DNA from 2 places in the Spirillospora sp. NPDC048819 genome. Region 2 is predicted to be linked to the other one. Evidence: riboswitches for the same ligand, from Rfam matches in the RefSeq annotation. Region 2 holds a riboswitch; the other holds the start of a gene.

Region 1 (11,477 bases), on a different contig from region 2:
TGCACTCCGCCGACGAAGAGCAAGGTGGTGCGGAGGCTCGCGGGCGGTGCGCTCATCCCCGGCGAGGGCGGTGACAAGTACATGGCGCCGGGCGCGACGTACCTGGTGCGCGCCACGGTCGACGTCCCCGTCCAGAACGACATCGCCCGCGAGGACATGGGCCTGTACGTGTGGAAGCAGCTGTACATGGCCGACCAGCGCGCCAAGCCGGTGCCCTTCCCGGGCTGACCTCACCGCCGCCCGGCCCGAACGCATGCGGAACCGCCGCGCCCGTCCGGCCGCGGCGGTTCCGGTCGATCGCCGGCCTTGCGCGTTGTGTCGCGCCGACCGGTGAGCCGGTTCATTCGGCTTCGGGGTCGTCGGCGAGGATCCCGTAGAGGCGGCGGCGGGCGTCGTTGACGACGTCCAGCGCACGCGCCTTCTGGGTCTCGCTGCCGACCGCCATGACCTGGTGCAGGGCGCCCATCAGCTGGCCGACCGCCTCACGCCCGCGCAGGGCGTTCTCGCCGGCGGCCGCGGTGACCTCGTCCCAAGGGGCCGTGGCCTGCCCCGACGCCGCCTCGCGGCCCGCGTCGGTGAGGGAGAACAGCCGCTTGCCGCCCTGCTCCTCGCTGGTGACCAGGTCCTCGTCCTCCAGCATCTGGAGGGTCGGGTAGACCGAGCCGGGGCTCGGCCGCCAGACACCGCCGGTGCGGCCGTCCAGCTCCTGGATCATCTCGTAGCCGTGCATCGCCCGCTCGGCGAGCAGGGCGAGCAGCGCCGCCCGGACGTTGCCGCGCCGGGTCCGCCGCCCGCGTCCACCGCGTCCGCGATGGCCGGGCCCGGGTCCGAACCCCGGACCGCCGGGCCCCCACGGGCCGAACTGGTCTCCGCGGCGCTCGCGCTCCTGGGGCCCCCGAGGGCCTCCGCGCCCTCTCATCATGTTGTCACGCATCGCAGTCCCCTTCGTTAGTGATCGGTTGCGATGGCTTAACGATATATCGGAATAGGTCGCGATGCAACACCGAGTCTTGAGCTCGTCGATGCGCGGACGCGCGGATGCGCGCCAGGAGAGGGCACAGGGAGGAGGCATCGCCGTTGAGCGGCAGCATTGCCCGACCTCGCGGCGGGCCCGGTCACGCGGGACGCGGGCACGCGAAGACGCACGACCGCCCGCCCAGCCGCACCTAGGCGGCCGACCATCCATGCTCGGTCGGCCGTACCTGCGGTGTGCTCGGCCGTGTCTGCGCGCTCGCGACCGTGGCGCGGCCTAGCGGGGACCGGGAGCCGGCCCCGCCCGATCGTCAGTGACGGGCCGTCAAGGGCCCGGGGCGTGTGGTGGTCAGGGGCCGGTGATCTTGAGGCTGTCCAGGATGTCCTTGGTGGCGTTGCGGTCGTCGGTCTCCTTGACCCGGATCCACAGGCCGAACTTGCCGGACTTGTCCTTGAGGCCGACCTCGGTGACGGACGGCGTGCCGGTCTTGCAGTTGGTGAAGCGCGTGATCGTCCCGCTGAGAGCCTTGTCCGGAGTGGTGTAGTTCTCCGGGGCGGCCTTCGTGCACTGCGAATGGACGGCCGCGCTCGGCGGGGGAAGCTGCCCGTCGCGCACGTCCGTGGTCACGCCGATGAAGACTCCGGGGCCCTTGCCGTTGCCGAGGTACGCGGCCTTGTCCGGCGTCGCGCGCAGTACCGGACGCGGCCCGCCGTCGCTGAGCCCGACGGTGGACGGAGTCCACGTCTGCTCGCTCTGGTCCTTGGGCCACGCCTTCGGCACCGCGGCCTTGATCTTGCCCGAGGTGTCGGATATCGCGGCGAAGTCCTTCGGGATCTCGGACTTTTCGTCCTTGTCCTTGCCCTTGCCGCCATCGTCGCCGGAGAACAGCAGGCCGAGGGTCAGGCCGCCGACCAGCGCGACCGCCAGCACGACCACCGTGATGATCAATGGAGTGACGAACTTCTTCCCGGCGCCGCCACCGCCGCCGGGCCGTCCCGGAGCGCCGCCGCCCCGGAGCTTGTTCATCAGCCCGCCCTTGCCGCCGCCGGGCCCCTGGCCCTGGCCTTGGACCGGCCCAGGGGGCGGCGGCTGAAAACCGGTGGGAGGCGGCGGGCCCGGTTGCCCCGGTTGCCCCGGTTGCCCCGGTTGCCCCGGCTGGCCCGGTTGAAGGTAGGGCTGCGGGCCGCCCGGCCCCGGGCCCATCGGCTGCATGGGGCCGCCCTGCTGAGGGGCGCCGTTCTGCGGGGGCTGCGTCGGGAAGACGGCGGTCTTGTTGTCACCGCCGGGGCCGCCCTGCTGTTGCGGGGGCGGCGGAGACTGCATCGCGACCGTGCGGTCATTGTCGTTGTCGGGTGCGGTCGGGGGCTCGGCCTGCCTGAACGGCGTGCCGCGCCCGCCAGGGTCGTCCACGATCGTCTGCTCGCCGCCCTGCGGCCCCGGCGGGACGCGCATCTCGGACGTGCGGACGTCGTCCTCCGCCGGCTGGTCGAGCCGTGTCCGCATCTCCCGCGGGCCACCCTGCGGGCCGGGCGGCTGCCCCTGGACGGGCGCGTGCCTCTGAACAGGCCCCTGGCCTTGGACAGGGCTCTGCGCTTGGCCCTGGACGGGGGTCACGGCTTGACCCGCGCCAAGCACGGGCCCCGGGCCGGGGCCGGGCGGCCGGGCCTGGGTGCCGTCCTGGTAGAAGTCCTGGACGGTCGCGTCCGCGTTGATCTGCGGGACCGGCGGCGCGTACGAGGGGGCGGGCGCGCCCGGCATCGACGTAGGGCGAAGCGTGGACAGCGCCTCGGCGAACGCCTCGGCGGTCGGCCACCGGTTCTCCCGCTCGACCTCCAGGGCGCGCAGGATCACCTGGTCGAACGCCGGGGTGATCCCCTCGCGCATCTCGCTGGGCGGCGACTTGACCGGCGCCGGGCCGGGGGCCCGTCCGGTGATCATGTGATAGGTGAGCGCGCCCAGCCCGTACACGTCGGCGCGGACGTCCAGACCGCCGCCGAACCGCGCCTGCTCCGGCGACATGTACCCGGGCGTGCCGACCGGCAGGGTGAACGCGCCGGAGGCGTGCGCGAGGGCCTTGGCCAGTCCGAGGTCGGCGATCAGCAGCTTCTCGCCGCCGTCCGGTGTCGACTGGAACAGCACGTTGGACGGCTTGAGATCGCGGTGGATCACGCCCAGCGTGTTGATCACCTCGACCCCGTGCGCGATCTCCTCGGCGAGGGCGATCGCCTCGTTGACCGGAAGTGGCCGTTCGCGCATGCGGTCGCCGAGCGTTCCGCGGTCCGCGTACGACATCACGAAGTAGGGGCGGCCATCCGGCAGCTCCCCGATGTCGTGGACGCGGACGAGGCGCTCGGAGTCGGCCCGGCGCAGGATCCGGGCCTCCTCGAGGAAACGGTTGCGCACGTCCAGATCGTCGATCAGGCTGCCAGACAGGACTTTTATCGCTACCTGGGAGTCCAGAGCGTCGTCTTGGCCCAGCCACACAGAGGCGAACGCCCCCGAACCCAGGACGCGGTCGATCCGGTAACGGCCTACTGATGGTGGGAAAGACACACCCGTATCATCCCAACAACGGGGTGAGTGTGCGAACGAGCAATGAGGCGGCATGGCATTCGACGAGAGGACCGAGGAGCTGGCGGTCAAGGCCGCGCAGGGTGACCAGAGCGCCCTCAACGAGCTCCTCCGCAAGATCGAGCCGGACGTCCTGCGGCACAGTTCCCGCTTCCTGCCCTGCCGGCAGGACGCCGAGGAGGCATGCCAGGACGCACTGCTGCAGGTGGCGCGGAACATCCACCGCTTCGAGGGGCGGTCGAGGTTCAGCACCTGGCTGCACGTCGTCGTCTCCAACTCCGCCCGTTCCACCTACCGGTCGCTGAAGCGGCGCTCGGTGGAGCAGGCGGGGGAGCTGCCGCAGCAGCGCCCCGATCCGCGCCGTACCAGCGTCATCGCGGGCTCCCGGGTCGACATCCTGGACGCCATGGAAGACCTGGAGGCCCGCAAGCCCGACCTCATCCAGGCCCTCGTCCTGCGGGACGTCTCCCAGCTGGAGTACGCGGAGATCGCCGAGCAGCTGGGCCTTCCGCTCGGCACCGTCAAGTCCCGCATCCACGAGGCGCGCAAGCAGGTCAGGCAGACGCTGGGGGAGTCCTACACCTGACCGTGGCCGGTCGCGGCCCGTGACGCGCGGGCCGGGCGGGCGGCCGCGGGCGCGGGAGCGTGGGGCGGCACCGTCAAACGTCGGTAATCGGCGGGCAACGGTGCCCTCATGACCTGGGTCGCGGGCCCGGTGCGTGGGACACCATGCCGTGCATGTCATCAGGCCCGGACCCCCGCCATGACCGCCCGATCTTCGTCCTCGGCTGTCCCCGCTCGGGGACGACGCTGCTGCAGCTGATGCTGCACTCGCACGCCCGCATCGCGATCCCGGCGGAGACGAAGTTCCTCATTCCCGCCTATGCGCGGCGGTGCGAGTTCGGTGACCTCCAGGAAAGGGAGAACAGACGCGCGCTGGCGGAGTGGATCACGGCCGAGAAGACCACCAAGTTCCACACGCTCGGCCTGGACGCCGGTGAGGTCGTCGACGAGATCGTCGCCGGGCCGCCGACGCTGGGCTCGGCGATCGGCGTCGTGTTCCGCTCCTACGCCCGCCGGCACGGCAAGCCGCGCTGGGGCGACAAGCGCCCGAGCTACTTCCGGCACGCCGGCGCGCTGCTGCGGATGTTCCCGGACGCGCAGTTCGTCCACCTCGTCCGGGACGGCCGCGACTGCGTCGCCTCGCTGATGGAGATGCCCTGGTACGACAAGGACCTCCACCACGCGGTGTCCGCGTGGCGGGAGGCGATCGACCACGGCCGCCGGCTGGCCGAGCGCCTCGGTCCCGACACCTACTACGAGATGCAGTACGAGCGGCTCGTCGCCGACCCCGCCGACGAGCTGACCCGGCTCTGCGGGTTCCTCGGCGAGGACTTCGACCCGGCGATGACCCACCCCGAGGGCCTGGCCAAGCGGACCGTCTCAGCGAGCAAGAAGTGGCACGGACGGACGCACGACTCCGTCACGACCAGCCGCATCGGATCCTGGGCGGAACGCCTCGACCCCTGGGAGATCAGCCTGGCGGAGGCCGCGTTCGGCGAACGGCTCGCCGAGTACGGCTACGAGCCGAGCGGGCTGCCGAAACCGCCCGCGTCCCAGCTCGTCCGGTTCACCCGGACCAGCGCGCACCGCCGCATCGCGCAGCGCAAGGCCGCCCTGCGTGAACGCTGGAAACAGCACCACGAACCGAACCCGGTCGAATGCCTCCTCGTGGCGGAGAGCACCGTCAGCCCCACCATGTGACCTGCGACGTCCCCCCGGCCGCCCCGGCGATCCCGGCCGCCCGTGGTGGCCGCGGAGTGAGCGCCGTCAGTCGAGAGCGGCGAGCTGGTCGGCGAACCAGCGCTGCGGGGGGAGCGCCGTCGCGGCGGCGGTGAGCCGGGCGCAGCGTCTGGCGCGCTCGGCGTGCGGCATCAGCAGGGCCCTGTGGAGCGTCTCGGCGGTCTGCGACACGTCGTACGGGTTGACCATCAGGGCGTCCTCGGAGAGCTCGGCCGCCGCACCCGCCTCCCTGGACAGCACCAGCGCGCAGCCGCGCTCCGACAGGACCGGCCCCTCCTTCGCCACGAGGTTCATCCCGTCCCTGATGGGGTTGACGAGCAGGACGTCGGCCAGGCCGTAGGCGGCGAGGGAACGCGGATAGTCGTCGTTCACCTGCAGGATCAGCGGATCCCAGTCCGCAGTGCCGAACTCGTCGGTGATCTGCTTCGCCATCCGCTCGACGGCCGCGGTGTACTCCCGGTACTCGGGCAGGTCGTAGCGGGACGGGTAGGCGAACGCGAGGTGCACCACGCGTCCGCGCCACTCGGGATGGTTGACGAGCAGCTCGCGATAGGCGGCGAGACCGCGCACGATGTTCTTGGACAGTTCCGTCCGGTCGATCCGCACGATGAGCTGACGGTCGCCCACCTGCTCACGCAGCGCGCGCGCCCGTTCCACGACGTCCTGTTCCGCGGCGCGTTGGCGCAGTGCCGTCCCATCGATGCCGAGGCCATGGACGCCTACATGCGTCACGTGTCCTGAACAGGTGACCGTTCGGGCGGCACGGTCGACGCGGGCTCCCGGCACCAGTTCGCAGCAGTCGAGGAAGGCCGAAGCCCACCGCTCGGTGAGGAACCCCGCGTGGTCGGCACCGAGGATGCCCAGAAGGATCTGCGTGCCGATGTCGTCTGGGAGCAGGCTGTAGTACTCGGGCGGCGCCCAAGGCGTGTGGGAGAAGTGGACGATTTTCAGGTCGGGGCGCCGGTCGCGGAGCATCCGGGGAGCCAGCGACAGGTGGTAGTCCTGGATCGCCGCCTTCGCGCCCTGTGCGGCGTCCCGTGCGAGGGCGTCGGCGAACGCCGCGTTGTACGCCTCATAGGACTGCCAGTCGCGGCGGGCGCGGGCATCGAAGTGCGGGCTGCGCGGGGTGTCGTACAGAAGGTGGTGGACGAACCACAGCGTCGAGTTGGCCACGGCGTTGTACGCGCGCTGGAACGTGGCCTCGGGGATGTCGAGCATCCGCACCGCCGCGCCGCCGGTCTCGTACCCGGCCAGGTCGATGCGGCCGTCCGGTGAACGGCGGGCGGCCGTCCGGTCGGCCTCGCCCAGGCTCGCGCACACCCACAGCACGTCCGACGCCTCGGACGCCGTCCCGGTGGCGGACGGGCTGAGCGGTCCGGGGTTCCGCGGCGCTCCCGTGACGGCGGCGAGGCCCGACACCAGCCCGCCGCCTCCCCTCCGCATGGTGAGCGCACCGCCCTCGGAGGACGAGAACGACACCGGGCCCCGGTTCGATGCCACCAGCACTTGGCTCATACCGGCAGGGTCTCAGTTGGGACCGAGGCGCTTCAAAGTGACCCACGTGGTGCACGCCAAAGCCGAACCCGCCTGGATTAGGGCAAACCGCCACGGGTAGTCGACGCGGATGAGCAGGGCCGAGACGATGAAGACCGTGCTCGTCGCCGGTGCGGCGAACCTCGTCCTCGCAATGGCGAAGCTGATCGCCGGCGTCCTCGCCGGGTCCAGCGCGATGCTCGCGGAGGGCGCGCACTCGGTCGGGGACACCCTCAACCAGGGCTTCCTTCTCGCGTCCCTGGGGCGCAGCGAACGTCCCCCCGACCGGCGCCACCCGTTCGGATACGGCAACGAGCGGTACGTGTGGTCGCTGCTCGCCGCGTTCGGGATCTTCGTGGCCGGAGCCGGGTTCTCCATCTCCTACGGAATCCTGACCATGATGGGCCGCGGCGGCACCGGCACGAGCGTGTGGCTGGCCTACGCCGTCCTCGGCCTGGCGGCCGTCCTGGAGGGGACGTCCTGGACACGCGCCGTCTACCAGGCGCGCAAGGAGACCCGCGAGAACGACCGGGGGCTCGTCGAGCACGTCCGCCGGTCGCCCGATCTGACGTTCAAGACGGCGCTGTTCGAGGACGGCACCGCGATGATCGGCCTCGTGCTCGCCGCCGCCGGCCTGACGCTCCGCGAGATCACCGGATCGGACCTGTGGGACGGCCTCGCCTCCGTCCTCATCGGCCTGCTGCTCGTCGTCCTCGCGTTCGGGATCGGCCGCGAGAGCACGGCCCTGCTCATCGGTCGGGCCGCCGACCCCGCGGCACAGCGCGAGATCCGCTCGGAGATCCTCGGCTCCCGCGGTGTGACCGGCGTGGACGAGCTGCTGACCATGCACTTCGGTCCCGAGCAGATCCTCGTCGCCGCCAAGGTCAACTTCTCCGACGACATCAGCGCCGACGAGGCCGAGGACGTCGCGGGCGAGATCGACCGCAGGCTTCGGGAGCGGCTCCCGGCCGTCCGGCACGTGTTCCTCGACCCCACCCAGCGCACCGCCCGCCGCGAAGAACCGGCGTGATCAAGAACGCGTCCGGGTAACGTCTCAGCCAGTGGACCCGGCTGTCTGGCATCCGGTCAGATCATGTAAAGTCGATGCATACGCGCTGAAAACGCGCTCGCTTTCACAACTGAATATTGCTCATCCAGAGGGGTGGAGGGACCGGCCCTGCGAAGCCCCGGCAACCACTCGGCTCAGGCGCACTCGCGATCCTGCGGGGCCGGCCGGGAGATGGTGCCAACTCCGGCCTGCGACCAAGGTGGCGCAGGGAAGATGGGGAGAAAGGCCTCGCCCTCATGGCACTCACGCCTGCCACTGACCTCGGACCCGCTACCGGCCTCGTCTGCCGCGAATGCGGTTCCACACGCGACCTCGGCCCGTTCTACGCCTGCGAAGAGTGTTTCGGGCCTCTGGAGATCGCCTACGACTTCGGCGGCGTCACCCGCGCGGCCATCGAGTCCGGGCCCCGCAACATCTGGCGGTACCGCGGGCTGCTGCCCGTCCCGTCCACCGTGGCCGAAACGCCCAACACCGAGCCCGGCCTGACACGTCTCGTCCGCGCCGACAACCTCGCCGAGAGCCTCGGCCTGCAGAGCCTGTGGGTGAAGGACGACAGCGGCAACCCGACCCACTCGTTCAAGGACCGCGTCGTCGCCGTGGCCCTCGCCGCCGCCCGCGAACTGGGCTTCAAGGTGCTGGCCTGCCCGTCCACCGGCAACCTCGCGAACGCCGTCGCCGCGGCCGCGGCCCGCGCCGGGATCCGCAGCGCCGTGTTCGTCCCGTCCGACCTGGAAAGCCAGAAGATCATCACAACGGCCGTCTACGGCGGGACGTTCGTGACCGTCGACGGCAACTACGACGACGTCAACCGGCTCGCGTCCGAGATCGCCGGCGAGCAGGACGACTGGGCGTTCGTGAACGTCAACGTCCGGCCGTACTACGCCGAGGGCTCCAAGACCCTCGGCTACGAGATCGCCGAGCAGCTCGGCTGGCGGCTGCCCGACCAGATCGTCGTCCCGGTCGCGTCCGGCTCCCAGCTCACCAAGATCGACAAGGCGTTCCAGGAACTGATCAAGCTCGGCCTGGTCGAGGACAAGCCGTACCGCGTCTTCGGCGCCCAGGCCGCCGGATGCGGCCCTGTCGCCGCCGCGTTCAAGGCCGGGCACGACGTCGTCCGCCCGGTGAAGCCCGACACGATCGCCAAGTCCCTCGCCATCGGCAACCCCGCCGACGGCCCGTACGTCCTGGACGTCGCCCGCCGCACCAACGGCGCCGTCGAGGACGTGACCGACGAGCAGGTCGTCGAGGGCATCCGGCTCCTGGCCCGCACCGAGGGCATCTTCGGCGAGACCGCTGGCGGCGTGACCGTCGCGACCCTCCGCAAACTCGTCGAGGCCGGCACGCTCGACCCGTCCGCCGAGACCGTGATCATCAACTCCGGGGACGGCCTGAAGACCCTGGACGCCGTCGCGCCCGTGGTCGCCCCGTCCGCCAACATCGCCCCGTCCCTGGAAGCGTTCCGCGCCGCCGGCCTGGCCTGAGAGGAGCACCATGAGCAGCGTGTCCGTCCGTATCCCGACCATCCTGCGGACCTACACCGGCGGCGAGGCCGAGGTGAAGGCCGAAGGCGCCACCCTCCGCGCCGTCGTCGCCGACCTGGAATCCAGCTACTCCGGCATCTCCGCCCGCATCCTGGACGACAACGGCAAGATCCGCCGCTTCGTCAACGTCTACGTCGGCGACGAGGACGTCCGCTTCGCCGACGGCCTGGACACCCCCACCCCCGACGGCGCCCAGATCTCGATCATCCCCGCCGTCGCCGGCGGCTGAGAGCAACCCCGGTCCTGGCGCACCGCCCGTGCGCCAGGACCGGCGCTCAGCCGGCGGTGGTGACCTTCCACAGGTAGCCGTCAAGGTCACTGAAGTAGCCGAAGTACCCGCCCCACTCGGTGGCGGCCGCCTCCCTGACCACGGTGCCGCCGGCGGCCACCGCGGTGCGCATGACCTCGTCCACCGCGTCTCTGGAGTCGGTGATGAAGTGGAACGAGGAGCCGCGGAACCCGGACCCCTCAGCCGATACGCCGGCGTCCTGCGCCGCCGCGCCCCATTCGTACAATGCCAGCGACGACGACCCTTCGCCCAGGTCGCATTTGACGAACCCGCCGTAGTCCTGGACGACCTCGCAGCCCAGCCCTTCGGCATAGAACTTCTTGGCGCGTGCGACGTCCTTGACGCCGAGCATGATGGCGCTCACCTGCAACTTGATGTCCATGCCCTGACGCTAGCCACGGGCCACCCGTACCCGCTTCTCAATTCCTGACCAGTTCCCGAACGGGCCCCCGGCGCAGATAAGACGGCAGGCCAAGCGACCAAGCCGAGCAGCAACCCGCTCCCAAACGGACGGACTCACCGTCCAGAACAGCCCCATCCGCTCCACCATTGCTCCGAACCTCGCGGGACATCCGTTGACGCTGATCGCCTGCCTGGCGATCATGATTCGCCATGGATTCCTCTCCTTCCTCGCAGGATGCTGAGCTATCGATCAGCTTGCCCATGTGGCAATGGCACATCATCGACGGAACGACCGACAACGAAATAAACACACAGTACGAGAGGCCCGACTGGGAAGAAATAAGGGCCATTGGAACGAGCGTCCGCGAGGCAGGCTGGCATCAGGTCGCGGGGTCGACGCCAGGTGTTCGACGCTCTGGGACCTGGCCACCGGCTGATGAGATCGTCACGGTGAGGCTGCCACGTGATCGGTGGAGTTGGGTGATCTCCGTGCTGGAGTACTGGGCTGGGGTCTCAGACGACATGCACGAGCCCGAAGACGCGGCCCAATCCCGCGCCATCGGCGATCTGATTCGATCTCACCTGACCGCGTAGTAACCGCCCTCCGCTGCCCCGTCCCCGGGTACGTGTTCCGTGGATACCGGGGGACGGCCGCACTCAGTGGATCATCGCGACACCCAGGGAGCGTCCGGGCGGGACTCCGACGCAGGTGAGAACGGTGCGGGGCCGGTAGATGAAGCTTCGCCCGGCGAGGGTGCGCGTCGCTCGCCCTCGGCAGGGTGGAGTGACCGAGAAGACAGTAGCCACCCCTGACCGCAAATGGACGGCCCCACCCTGCACGAACGGGGCCGTCCGTTCCGCACTGGTTCCGCGCACCGACCCGCACCCGCCCGGCGCGCGGCCCCCTGCTGCCCGTAGGCGTCGTTCCCCCTGCCTTCCCCTCCCGGCCCGACGAGACCTGTTCCCCGAGCCACGGCCGGTTGGAGACGCGTGCTGGGGGCGGCTTGGGCTCGACAACGTGGTGCGTTCTTCTGAAGGCTTACGGGGAGTTGTCGTCAGGTGGGGAGTGCTCTATGCGAGTGGGGTTCGGATGGCTCGTCGGGTTGCTCAATGGCGTAGGCCTAGGGGCGACGTGGGGATGGGTGGGCAACGGGTACGAATCTGGTGACAGCGCGATCGGCACTGGTCTCATGGGTGCTGTCGTGGGAATTTTGGTGGGAGCCGTGAGTGACGCAGTGCGTTTCGTCAGGAGCCGTCACGGTGCTGGCCGCTCAGTGGGCTGGTAGGGCGGCGGCG
Region 2 (11,477 bases):
TGTACTCGCGGATGGAACCGGCGCTTCCCGGCGCGAAGCCGCTTCCCGTGAACGGTGGCCGCTCGATCACCCAGCCGGACTCGCCCCAGGTGGCCCGCTCCTCTTCGTCCCGTCCGCCGAACGGGATCCGGTACAGGTCGGGGCAGTACGCGGGCCACCGGATGACGTAGACGCCCTCGTCGCCCGGTGAGAACGACGAGCCCTCGTACAGGAGACCCAGCGCCTCGTACAGCTGGACCGGCGTCTGCAGCTCTGCCACGTCACCCGTCGAATGGACGAACCCGCCGACCCGGTCGTAGCCCTGCTCCAGGTACCACGCGACATGCCCGTGCGGCACGACCTTCTGCATGATGGACGGCGACGAGACACGGTCGTCGAGGTCGGGCGGCATCTGCGGCGCCGGCTCGGGCCGCGGCGGCGGCACCGGGACCTCCGGCCGCGCCTGGACGAGCCCGACCCGCACCGCCCAGTCGCTGAGCGCCCGCACCTGGTCGCCGAGCAGCGACGCCCCGATGCGCGTTCCCGGGTTGAGCAGCATCGTCCAGTCTTCGCGGGGCCACGCGCCGATCAGCTCCCGGAAGTCGGCGTACACGAACCGGGACTCCGGCAGCACCTCGCGCAACCGGACCAGCGACGTGAACACCTGCACCGCCGACTCCGTCCGCAGCGCGGCGTCCCACCGGAACTCCCGCTGGACGGGGGTCACCTCTAGCGGCGCGTCGTCCGGTATCGGCACCAGGACGTTCGCGTTCAGCAGGACGCGCAGGAACGCGTCCGAGTCGCCGCTCAGCGCCGCCTCGTGCAGCTCCTGGTCGATCCGGTTCCCCGGCTCGAACGCCGGCTCCGGTTCGCCCGCCGCGCGCAGCGGCCGTTCACCCGGCGCGTCCTGACTGCTGTCGGCTCCGGCCGCGACCGGCATGCCGGGGCCGCTCGCCGAACCGGGAGCGTCGAACGCGGCGATGCCGTCCTGCCCGGCGGGTCCAGGCCCCGGAGGGGCGCCGGCCTGCGGGCCGGTCTCCTGCGACGCCCCGTGGGGATCGCCGGGCGTGTCCGGCATGCCGGGCGCCTCGTGTCCGTGCTGCGGCGGCTGGGCGGTGTCGGGCGCCGGTCCCTGAGCGGGGCCGGGATGGGGTTCGGCTGGGCCGGGGCCACCGACTGGGCTGATGCCGGGCGTCGCGGATTGTCCGGGGACGTCGGTTGCGGTGGGCTCCCGTTCGGCCTCGGCCGTTTCGCGCCCTGGCGTGTCCGCCGGGGAGCCGGCTGCGCCCGCGCCGGTTCGCGCGGTTTCGCCGGGGGCAGGGGAGCCGCCTAGGTGGTCTTCCGGTGCCGTCTCGCCCGGGTCGCCGAGCGCACCCGGATGCCCTTGCGCGCCGGGCCCGGCTTGTGCGGCCGGGGTGTCGGGCGCGGCGAAATCGTCCTCCCAGGTCGGTCCGCGCCGTGCGTGAGCGCCGCCGCTTGGGGCGCTCAAGCCCGCGTGGCCGCCCGGGGCTCCGAGCGGGTCCGAGGTGTCGAACGCCGACGCTCCGGCGGCACCTCGCACGGCCTCTTGAGGCGGGCCGGCTCTGTGGGCGGGCTCGCCGGGCGTGCCCGGTGCCGTGGGTTCAACCCGTGGCGTCTCGCCGGCCTGTGGGCTCGGCCCCTCGGGCGGCCCGGGGGCGGCGGCGGTCATGCTCGCGGGGGCGTCGAATGTGCCGGGGTCTTCGCGCGCGCCGATGTCGCCCTGCGGGCCTGCACCGGCCGGCATGCCGAGGGGCGCTGCTTCGCCGGGTGCCGGCGGTTCACGGTCGGCCGGGGCGGGCGGGCCGGCGTGGGCGCCCGGTTTGTCCCGGGGGGACGCGTCGGGCTCGGACGGGACGGCCGGTGCCACGGGGACGGCGGGCGTGTCCGGCGGCGGGGGCGTGGACGCGGCCGGCGGGGACGCGACCTGCGGCGCCGCAGGCGGCTGGGACGCGGCCGGCTGGGACGCAGCCGGCTGGGACGCGGGCTCCTCCGGACGCGGGAGGCCGCCCAGGGAGCGGACCTTGTCGCCGGGCATGGCCGCGTCGATGGGCGTCCCCGGGTTGATGGCGAGGGTCCACTCGGTGTCCGGCCAGGCGGCGACCATGTCCATGAGGGTCGGCATGATGAAGCGGGACGAGCCGATGGCCTCGTTCATCCACTTGAGGGACGTGAAGATCTGGATGGCCGTCCGGCCGTGCACGGGGACGGGCCGCCACGGGAAGCCGGGGTCGCCGGGGACGATTCCCCAGGGGGTGTCGGGGTCGGCGGGGACGAGGACCTGGGCGCCGAGGAGGATCTTGAAGAAGCCGTCGGTGTCGCGGCGGCGGGCGGCGTCGAACAGGCGCTGCTCGACGTCGTTCTGCGGCTCGAAGCCGTCCGTCATGCGCTGCGCGGCGCGCTGGTCGGCCCAGGTGGCGAGGCCGGGGAGCTGCTGGGCGAGGACGGTGCCGCCGGCGGGGGAGCCGGAGTTGATGGCCAGCAGCCAGTCGTGGTTCGGCCAGTAGCGCAGCGCGACGGTGAACGGCAGCTTGATGTACTCGGTGCCGGCCCCGGCGGCGCGGGCCGCCTCGATGAGACGTTCGGGCGAGGTGAACACGGGGACGACGGTGGAGCCGTCGACCTCCCTGGTCTGCCAGGGGAACCCGGGACGGCCCGGACGCATCGTGTAGTCGGTGTCGTCCGGGACGGGCAGCAGGACTTCGGTGGCCGCGAGGGTCTGCAGGAACAGGTCGTGGTCGTTGTTGGCGGCGGCCCGGAGCAGTTCGCGTTCGACGTCGTTGGCCGGCTGGAACTCCTGCCGGGGCGACTCGCGGGGGAGGTCGCGGTGCTGGTCGCGGAGTTCCTCCCAGGGGGCGGACGCGCGGCCGACCTGGGGCGGGCGCCCGTCGCCCTGCGCCACCTGCCGGACGAACCAGGACGGCAGCCGCGCCTCGATCGGCAGCGCGGCGGGGACGCCGTGGGCGGGCGCGTCGATGGCGAGCCACCAGCGGTTGTCGGGCCACGTCTCGGCGATCTCACCGAACCGGACGGTCATGAAGTGCTCGTAGGCCGGGCCGAGGCAGGCGCGCATCGCCGACGCCGACGTGTAAACCAGGACATGGACCCGGCCGTCCTCTTCCTGGGTCGGCCAGGACGCCTGCTTCTCGCCCGCGAGCATGCCGTCCACCAGGTCGGGCGGGACGGGGATGACGAGCTCGCTGTCCGCGATGAGGCGGAAGTAGCTCTCCTGGTCCCCGGCCCGTACGGTCTCCTGCAGTCGGTGCTCCAGTTCCGACGTGGGTCGCCACGCGTCGGCCACGGTCGCCACCCCCTGTTTCTTCCGTGCTCGTCCCCGCGCGACTGCCTACGCTACATGGGCGAACAGGACCAAAGAGCATAATCATCTGACCGCGCGCGAGACTCCGCAGGTCAGCGCGCCGTCAGCTCGGCGAGGGCGGTGAGCAGCCGCCGGATGTGCTCCTCGCTCGTCCCGATGCCGATACTTGCACGGACGGCGGCGCCCCGGTCCTGAGCGCGGTCCGCGTCGTCCCCGCCGAGCAGGTGCCGGACGAACGGGTGGGCGCAGAACAACCCGTCCCGGACGCCGATGCCGTACTCCTCGGACAACGTGAGCGCGACGTCGCGAGCCTCCCGGCCGTCGACGGTGAACGACACGATCCCGACGCGCGGCGCCCGGTCGCCCCACAGCGCCAGTTCACGGACGGACGGGAGCGCCGCGAGCCCCGACCGCAGCCGTCCCACCAGCGTCTCCTCGCGGGCGGCGAGCGCCTCCCAGGCGCCGGAGAGGGCGTCGCACGCGGCGGCCAGCGCGATGACGCCGAGGACGTTCGGGGAGCCGGCCTCGTGCCGCTGTTCGGCGGAGGCCGCCCACCGGGTCGTCCTTCCGACGTTCGCGCTGGCGCCGCCGCCCTTCAGGTAGGGGCCGGCGGCGCGGAGCCAGTCGGCGCGTCCGGCGAGGACGCCCGCACCGAACGGCGCGTACAGCTTGTGCCCGGAGAACGCGGCGTAGTCGACGCCGAGCGCCGTCATGTCCAGCGGCCGATGCGGGACGAGCTGCGCCGCGTCCACGGCGATGCGGGCGCCGTTGCGGTGCGCGACCCGCGCGAGTTCCGCGACCGGCCACAGCTCGCCCGTGACGTTCGACGCGGCGGTGACGACGAGGAGCCGCGGCCCGATCGGGCATTCGCGCAGGGCGCGGTCGGCGGCGGAGATCGCGTCGGCGGGGGTGGCGGGCACGGGCAGCCGCACCGCGCGCTTCCACGGCAGCAGCGCCGCGTGGTGCTCGGTCTCGAAGACGACGACGCTCGTCCCGGCGGGCACGGCGTGCGCGAGCAGGTTCATCGCGTCGGTGGTGTTGCGGGTGAACACGACCGCGGACCGCCGCCACGCACCGAGGAACGAGCGGACGGTCTCCCGCGCCTCCTCGTACGCCCCGGTCGTGACCTGGGACGCGTAGCCGGCCCCGCGATGCACGCTGCTGTAGTACGGCAGCGCGCGCGTGACGGCCTCGTGCACCGCCTCCAGGCAGGGTGCGCTGGCCGCGTAGTCGAGGTTGGCGTACGGGACGTGGCCGCCGTCCCGCAGCGGCACCGGGACGTCCGCGCCGATGACGCGGGGAAGCGGGCGAACCCGGACCCCCTCGGCGCGCGTCACAGCAGGCGTGATGGGGGAACGGGCGAGCAGCGTGGGCATGCCGGAACCTTCCGGGTCAGGGACCCCGGGAAAGGCCGTCGGGATCCGCGCTTGCCGGGACGCGTCCGCGTCCGGCCAGGTCCTCACCCGGGGCACCCCGTCGCGGACGAAGGGTTGCCGGCCAGCAAGCCGGGGCTTGACGCTGGCGCTCATGACCTAATGCGGAAGTATATGCGCAGCCCGTCCGGGATCACGAGACCCGGGCCGGGGAACGAGTGGAGGGTGCGATGCGGTACGGGGTGGTTCGGACGCTGGCCGGGGGCGTGGTGGCGCTCGGCGCGTCCGGCCTGCTGGGCGGGTGCGGGACGCTGGGCGGCGGACCCGGCGAGGTGTGCATCGACACGAAGAAGGCGTTCCAGCAGTACATCACCCAGGTCAGGAGCGTGCCGGCGTCGGATCCGGCGCAGTGGCGGCAGGCGACCGACAAGCTCGCCGGGCGCCTCGACGCCCTGTCGGAGAAGGCCGAGGACGACGACCTGAAGAAGGCCCTGAAGACGGAGGCGGACCAGCTCCGCGCCGCCGCCCCGGCCGTCGGCGGCGGCGACGTGGCCCAGCTCGACACCGTGATGAAGGAGACGCCGGCCCGGATCGGCAAAGCCTGCGAGTGACGGCCTCTCCGAAACCGTCCGGGCCGGATGCCGTCAGCCCGCCGGCCGGTCAGCCGGTCCCGCCGGTACCGCCTCCGCCGCCGTCACCGCCTCCACCGCCACCGTCGCCGCCTCCGCCTCCACCGTCGCCCCCGCCGCCGCCGGGATCGCCGTCGTCACCGCCGCCGCCTCCGCCGGGGTCGGTCGGGATGATCGTCGGCAGCCCGGTCGGCGGCGTCGGGATCTCCGGCTCTTCGGGGCCCTCGCTCGACGGCGGCTCCTCGGGACCGGTCGTGGGCGGCTGCCCCGTCTCGTCCGGCCCGCCGCCGTCCGAGGGGCCGTTCCAGCCGCCGCCCGGCCTGATCGACGGAGACCCGAACGACTTCGGCTCGAAGTCCTTGATGTTCACGGCGTCGCTCGTGTAGGTGCGCCAGATCTGGGCGGGCAGCGCCCCGCCGTACGCGCCGTAGCCGGGGATGTCCAGCGGCTTGCCGTCGCTGCGGAACATGGCGACCGACGTGGCCATCTGCGGGATGAAGCCGTTGAACCAGATCGCGCGGCCCTTGTCGGTGGTGCCGGTCTTGCCGGCGACGTCGCGGCCGTCGGGCAGCTGCGCACCGGTGCCGGTGCCGCCCCGGACGACCTGCTCCATCGCGTACGTGGCGTCCCGCGCGTTCTGCTTGCTGAGCGCCCGCTCGCCCTTCTCGGTGAACGTGCGCTTGTGGTCTTCGTTGTCGGTGACGGACTTGACGACGAACGGCGCCCGGTACACGCCCTCCGACGCGAACGTCGCGAACACCCCGGCCTGCTGGACGGGATGCAGCGACACGATGCCGAGCGGGAACGTGGCGGCCGCGCGCTGCTCCGGCTTCATCTGCGACTTCGGGATGCCCATCTTCTCGGCCATCTCGACGATCTTCTCGTTGCCGATGTCCTGGCCGAGGTTCACGTAAGCGGTGTTGATCGAGTTCTGGGTGGCGGTGACGAGGTTCACTGTCCCGAAGCTCCGGCCGGAGTCGTTCTTGATGGACGAGCCGTCGAAGTACTGCGGTGAACTGCCGTCATAGGTCGAGCTGAGCGTCTCCCCGCTCTCCAGGGCGGCGGCCAGCGCGATCGGCTTGAAACCGGACCCGGCCTGCGCCCAGTCGCCGAAGGAGCTGCTCAGCGCCTCCTCCAGGTAGCCGCGTCCGCCGTAGAACGCCAGGACCTGCCCGGTGGACGGATCGACCGACACCGCCCCCGTGCGGATCTTCTTGCTCATCCCCTCCGGCGCGTTCTGCTCCACCGCCCGCTTCATCGCGTCCATCAGCCGCTTGTCGAACGTCGTGGTGATCTTCAGCCCGCTGCGGTTGATCTCGTCCTCGCTGTAGCCGCGGCGCTCGGTGAGCTCCTTCTTGGCCACGTTGACCATGTAGCCCTTCTGGCCCTTGAGGACGTCGGTGATCTTCTGCTTGACCGGGGCGGGGAACTTCATCGAGGCCATGTTGGCGGGGGTCAGGTAGCCGTCCCGCGCCATGTTGCCGAGGACCGCGTGCCACCGCTGCTCGGCGACGGCGCGGGCGGGACCGGACGGGTCGGCGAAGTTGCTCGGCTGCTGGATCGCGGCGGCGAGGTAGGCGCCCTCCGCGGCCGTCAGCTCCGAGACGTCCTTGTCGTAGTAGGCCTTGGCGGCGGCCTGCACACCGTAGGCGTTGCGTCCGAAGTAGATGGTGTTGAGGTACTGCTCGAGGATCCAGTCCTTGGGCTTCTCCTGGTCGACCTTCAGGGCGACCATGATCTCCTTGAGCTTGCGGGTGATCGAGCGTTCCTTGCCGATGCCGCCGTAGTAGTTGCGGACCATCTGCTGCGTGATCGTCGAGCCGCCCTGCAACTGCTGGCCGGTCACCGTGGACCAGAAGGCCCGCGTGGTGCCCTGCACCGACACGCCCGGGTCGTCGTAGAAGCTGCCGTTCTCCGCCGCGATCACCGCGTTGCGGGTGCTCTCCGGAATGCGGTCCAGGTCGACGGCGTCCCGGTTGACGCCGGTCTTCGCGATCTGCGTCTTGCCGTCGGAGTAGTAGAACGTCGGCCCCTGCGCGACCGCCTTCTCCAGCGGCGACGGCACCGGCGTGAACAGGTAGGCGACGGCGAACGCCGCGACGCAGAACCCGATGAAGCCGAGCAGCAGGAACAGCGTCCGGCGCAGGAACCGCGACCGGCGGCTCCGGGGCTTGCCCTCCCCCTTGCCGCCGCCTCCGTCACCGCCTCCGGACCCGCGCCCGGGCGGCCCTCCCTCACGGGACGAGGAGGACTTGGACGCGGCTGCCGACATGGTCTTGGTATCACCGCCGGCCGCCCCTCCGACACGTGCGGCCGCCGCCTCATCGCCTTCGCCCCCGGGAGAGCCACCTCCAGGAGAGTCATCCACAGGAGCGTCACCTACCGAAGCGCCGTTCACCGAAGCGTCGTCTACAGGAGCGTCGTCTGTCGGTGAGTCGCCTGCCGGAGCGTCGTCTGTCGGTGAGTCGTCGACGGGAGGGGCGTCCGGGGATGCGTCGTTCGGGGAGGCGTCATTCGCGGACTCATTCGCGGACTCGCCTGCGATCTCGTCCGGAGTTTCGTTCGCGGGCTCGTCCGAGGGCTCATCCGAGGTGTCGCTCGCGGGCTTATCGATGATGGGAGATTCGCTCTCGTCCTCGTCGGGGATGGCGGCCGAGGGGTCTTTTCCGTCGTTATCGGATATGTCTTCCTCGTGGCCGAATTCTGCGTCCTCAGCGGATTCTTCGGCGTCGACGGTCAGGGTGACGGTCATGGGACCGTCCCCGCCGGCCGGTGGTCCGGCCTCGGTGCCGTGCTGGTCCACCTCGCCCGGACCGGTGGGCTCCTCGCCCTCCGGACCCTTTCTGCCGTTGCTCACAAGCCCCCCGTGATTATTGCGTCACCGACGATACCTGAGGGGATCCGTGCCGCGAGACGCTCAATGCACCACTCCCATGGCTTCCCAATAAGAGGACGGGCAATGCGCCTGTCCGGTTGTCGTGACGGATGTCGCAACGCGGACTTCTTGAAACGCCGAGCGGCGGGGCCCGACCGGGTGCCCCGCCGCTCTCGCTCATGCGCGGCCGTGCCGCGCCGGCCTCACTTCTTGATCTTGGCGAGGATGTCCACGACGAACACGAGGGTGTCGTCGCCCTTGATGTCCGGCGGCATGCCCTTCTCGCCGTACCCCTCCTTCGGCGGCAGGACGAGCAGCACGCGGCTGCCCACCTTCGCGCCGGTGAGGCCCTTGTCGAAGCCGGGGACGGTCTTGCCGGTGCCGATCGGGAACTTGGCCGGCGAACCGGACTTGAAGCTGGAGTCGAACTCCTTGCCGCTGTCCCAGATCGTCCCCTGGTAGTTGAGGACCGCCTCGTCGCCCTTGGCCAGCGCCGGGCCCTTGCCCTCCACGAGGGTCTCGACCCGCAGCTTCTCCGGGGCCTTCTCGTCCGGGATCTTCACCTTGGGCGCCTTGCCGGCGCCCTTGTCCTCGACCTTGGGCAGCTTGGCGTCGTCGAGTTCCTTCTTGGCGCCCTCAGGCCCCTGGTTCTTGTGGACGACGGCCTGGACGTCCACGACGAACACCACCCAGTCGGACTTGGTGAGCCCGAGCTGCGAGCCCTGTTCGCCGAAGCCCTCGGACGGCGGGATCTGCAGCACGACGCGGCTGCCGGACGTCTGGCCGATCATGCCCTCGTCGAAGCCCTTGATGCCGCTGTCACCGATGGTGAGCGGCTGCGTCGGCCGTCCCTGCGTCTCCTGCTCGTAGGAGGAGGCGAGCTTCTTGCTCTTGCTCTTCTTGGAGCCGTCCTCTTCGTCGCTGTCCTTGGACCACTGGTAGAAGACGTACTGGGCGTACACGATGTCGCCCTTGGTGATCTTCGTTCCATCGCCCTTGATCGCGGTGGACACCTTGCGCTTGCCGCCGGGTGCGAGGTCGGTGGGGATCTTCACCGAGGGCTCGGAGGCGAACTTGCCCGTCACCTCGATCTCGGGCGGCGGGCGGTTGATCCACCACCAGAGGAAGCCACCGAGCAGCGCCGCGACCACCACCAGCGTGATGATCACCAGGATCCGCCGCCGGCGCGCCTGCTTGGCGGTCAGCGCGGACGGCCGGTTCAGGCCGCTGCCGCGCCCGGCGCTGATGCCGTGCGGGGTGAATTCCGGGCTGCGGATGTTCTGGGCGTTCGGGATCTTCGCCTTCGCCTTGATCGCCGGCTTTCCCCCGGGCTTGTCATCCTCGGACATGTTTCCTCACTTGCTCCGGGTTTGACGACATCACGAACGTGACCACCCTTCCAGGGACGGGCTAAGCACAGCGTGAAAACCGCGCAAAGGAGGCCGACCCGCAATCTACCGGTCATCCTGGCCGGGTGTGGCGCCGTGTGAAAGACGCCGTGCGAGAGGCGGGCCGACCGTGATCTACCGGTCACACGGGCCTGTGCGGCACCGGGCTGGCGGGGGAACAGGTCGACCTGCAATCTACCGGTCACGCGGCACTGCGTGACAATGTCCGGCGTGTAACCGGGCGCATCCTGCAATGTACCGGCCGCCCGGCCCGCGTCGCGGCGAGCGACTCGCGCCGGTGAACGCCGCCGAATGGCAGTCTGGAGGGATGCGCCTCGCGACATGGAACGTCAACTCGGTCAAGGCCCGGCTGCCGCGTCTCCTGTCCTGGCTGGAGGAGACCGGGCCGGACGTCGTGTGCCTTCAGGAGACCAAGTGCCGCGCCGACATGTTCCCGGCCGCCGAAGTGGAGGAACTCGGCTACGCCACCGCGGCGCACGGGGACGGCCGCTGGAACGGTGTGGCGGTCCTGTCGAGGGTCGGAATCGAGGACGTGTCCCACGGCTTTCCCGGGCAGCCCGTGTACGAGGGGGAGGCGGAGGGCCAGACGAAGCTGACCGAGCCCGTCCTGCTGACGCCGGAGGCCCGCGCGGTCGGCGCGACGTGCGGCGGGGTGCGGGTGTGGTCCCTGTACGCGCCGAACGGCCGCGCGCCCGACTCCGCGCACTACCTCTACAAGCTCGACTGGTTCGCGGCGCTCCGCGAGGCGCTGGCGGACGAGTTGGCCCGGGGCCTGCCGCTGGTGGCGTGCGGCGACTACAACGTGGCGCCCACGGACGAGGACGTCTGGGACCCGGCCGTGTTCGCCGACTCCACCCACGTCACCCCGGCCGAACGTCAAGCGCTCGCCGACCTCCTGGATCTGGGCCTCCACGACGTGGTGCCGACCCCCATGAAGGGACCCCACCCGTATACGTACTGGGATTACCGGGCCGGGATGTTCCACAAGAACATGGGCATGCGCATCGACCTGTTCTACGCGAACGAGGCCGTCGCCGGGCGTGTCCGCTCCGCCTACGTCGACCGCGAGGCCCGCAAGGGCAAGGGCCCGTCCGACCACGCCCCCGTCGTCGTGGACCTCGACTAAGCCCCCGGTCTTCATCAGACGCCGCGGCGGGCGAGCAAACGCCGTTTGCCAGTGGCCTGATTGGTGGGTGGGGGTTGGAGGTCGGGCATTCGAGCGGAGCTCGTCCTTTGGATGGTGGTGGGTGGGGGCTGGAGGACGGTGTAGTTGTCCGGCAGCAGGGAGGCGGGTTCTCCGGGGCCCAGGCACCATTCGGCGGGCAGGCTTGGCCTGTCGCGGCGGGCGTCCTCGGTGAACGCCTCCCAGGCCAGCAGTCCGCCCGGCAGGACGGCCCCGGCCGCGCGCCCGAACACGGCCCGGTCCCAGAACCCGGTGCACAGCACGAGCGCGTACCCGGGCGGCCGCGGCCGCCAGCCGCCCAGATCGGCCTGGACGAGCGTGATCAGCGACGCGAGCCCGCGCCGCCGTGCCTCCGCGCCGAGCCGTCCCAGCGCGACCTCGGAGACGTCCACGGCGGTGACGTTCCGCCCGGCATTGGCGGCGAAGAGGGCGCTGCCGGACGGTCCGGACGCGAGATCGAGCACCCCGCCGTCCGGCAGGCCGAGGGACAGCGCCCGCTCCATCAGCGGATGGACGTGCGTCAGCGCCGGCGCGTCCCCGTACTTGGCGTTCCACCGGAGCCTGTCGGGGTGCCCGGCCAGGTCCGGCGGCACCCGCCCCGGTGACGTGTCGTCCATGCGGACGACGATAAGGCACGCCTGAACCGGTTCGGCGGGTGCCGCGGCGTGACGGGGCGGCTCAGCGGCGCTCGG

What was found. A riboswitch is a leader RNA that binds a small molecule or an ion and turns the genes downstream of it on or off. The one in region 2 is predicted to bind S-adenosylmethionine.
Region 1: another riboswitch for S-adenosylmethionine. It lies ahead of thrC (threonine synthase); the one in region 2 lies ahead of AB0C35_RS17940 (aminotransferase class V-fold PLP-dependent enzyme).

Annotation. Positions count from the first base shown of each region.
Region 1 is NZ_JBEZGN010000057.1:656-12,132, reverse strand. Features, by position in the region: gene AB0C35_RS42695 (hypothetical protein) at 1-228, shown strand, start outside; gene AB0C35_RS42690 (PadR family transcriptional regulator) at 341-934, opposite strand; gene AB0C35_RS42685 (serine/threonine-protein kinase) at 1,322-3,580, opposite strand; gene AB0C35_RS42680 (RNA polymerase sigma factor) at 3,579-4,130, shown strand; gene AB0C35_RS42675 (sulfotransferase) at 4,283-5,308, shown strand; gene AB0C35_RS42670 (trehalose-6-phosphate synthase) at 5,375-6,862, opposite strand; gene AB0C35_RS42665 (cation diffusion facilitator family transporter) at 6,972-7,910, shown strand; SAM riboswitch class I at 8,028-8,169, shown strand; gene thrC (threonine synthase) at 8,186-9,430, shown strand; gene AB0C35_RS42655 (MoaD/ThiS family protein) at 9,441-9,719, shown strand; gene AB0C35_RS42650 (VOC family protein) at 9,766-10,161, opposite strand.
Region 2 is NZ_JBEZGN010000011.1:165,804-177,280, forward strand. Features, by position in the region: gene AB0C35_RS17935 (SseB family protein) at 1-3,307, opposite strand, end outside; gene AB0C35_RS17940 (aminotransferase class V-fold PLP-dependent enzyme) at 3,409-4,692, opposite strand; SAM riboswitch class IV at 4,735-4,849, opposite strand; gene AB0C35_RS17945 (hypothetical protein) at 4,920-5,300, shown strand; gene AB0C35_RS17950 (transglycosylase domain-containing protein) at 5,350-7,590, opposite strand; gene AB0C35_RS17955 (FKBP-type peptidyl-prolyl cis-trans isomerase) at 8,397-9,542, opposite strand; gene AB0C35_RS17960 (exodeoxyribonuclease III) at 9,910-10,728, shown strand; gene AB0C35_RS17965 (class I SAM-dependent methyltransferase) at 10,743-11,402, opposite strand; gene AB0C35_RS17970 (class I SAM-dependent methyltransferase) at 11,464-11,477, opposite strand, start outside.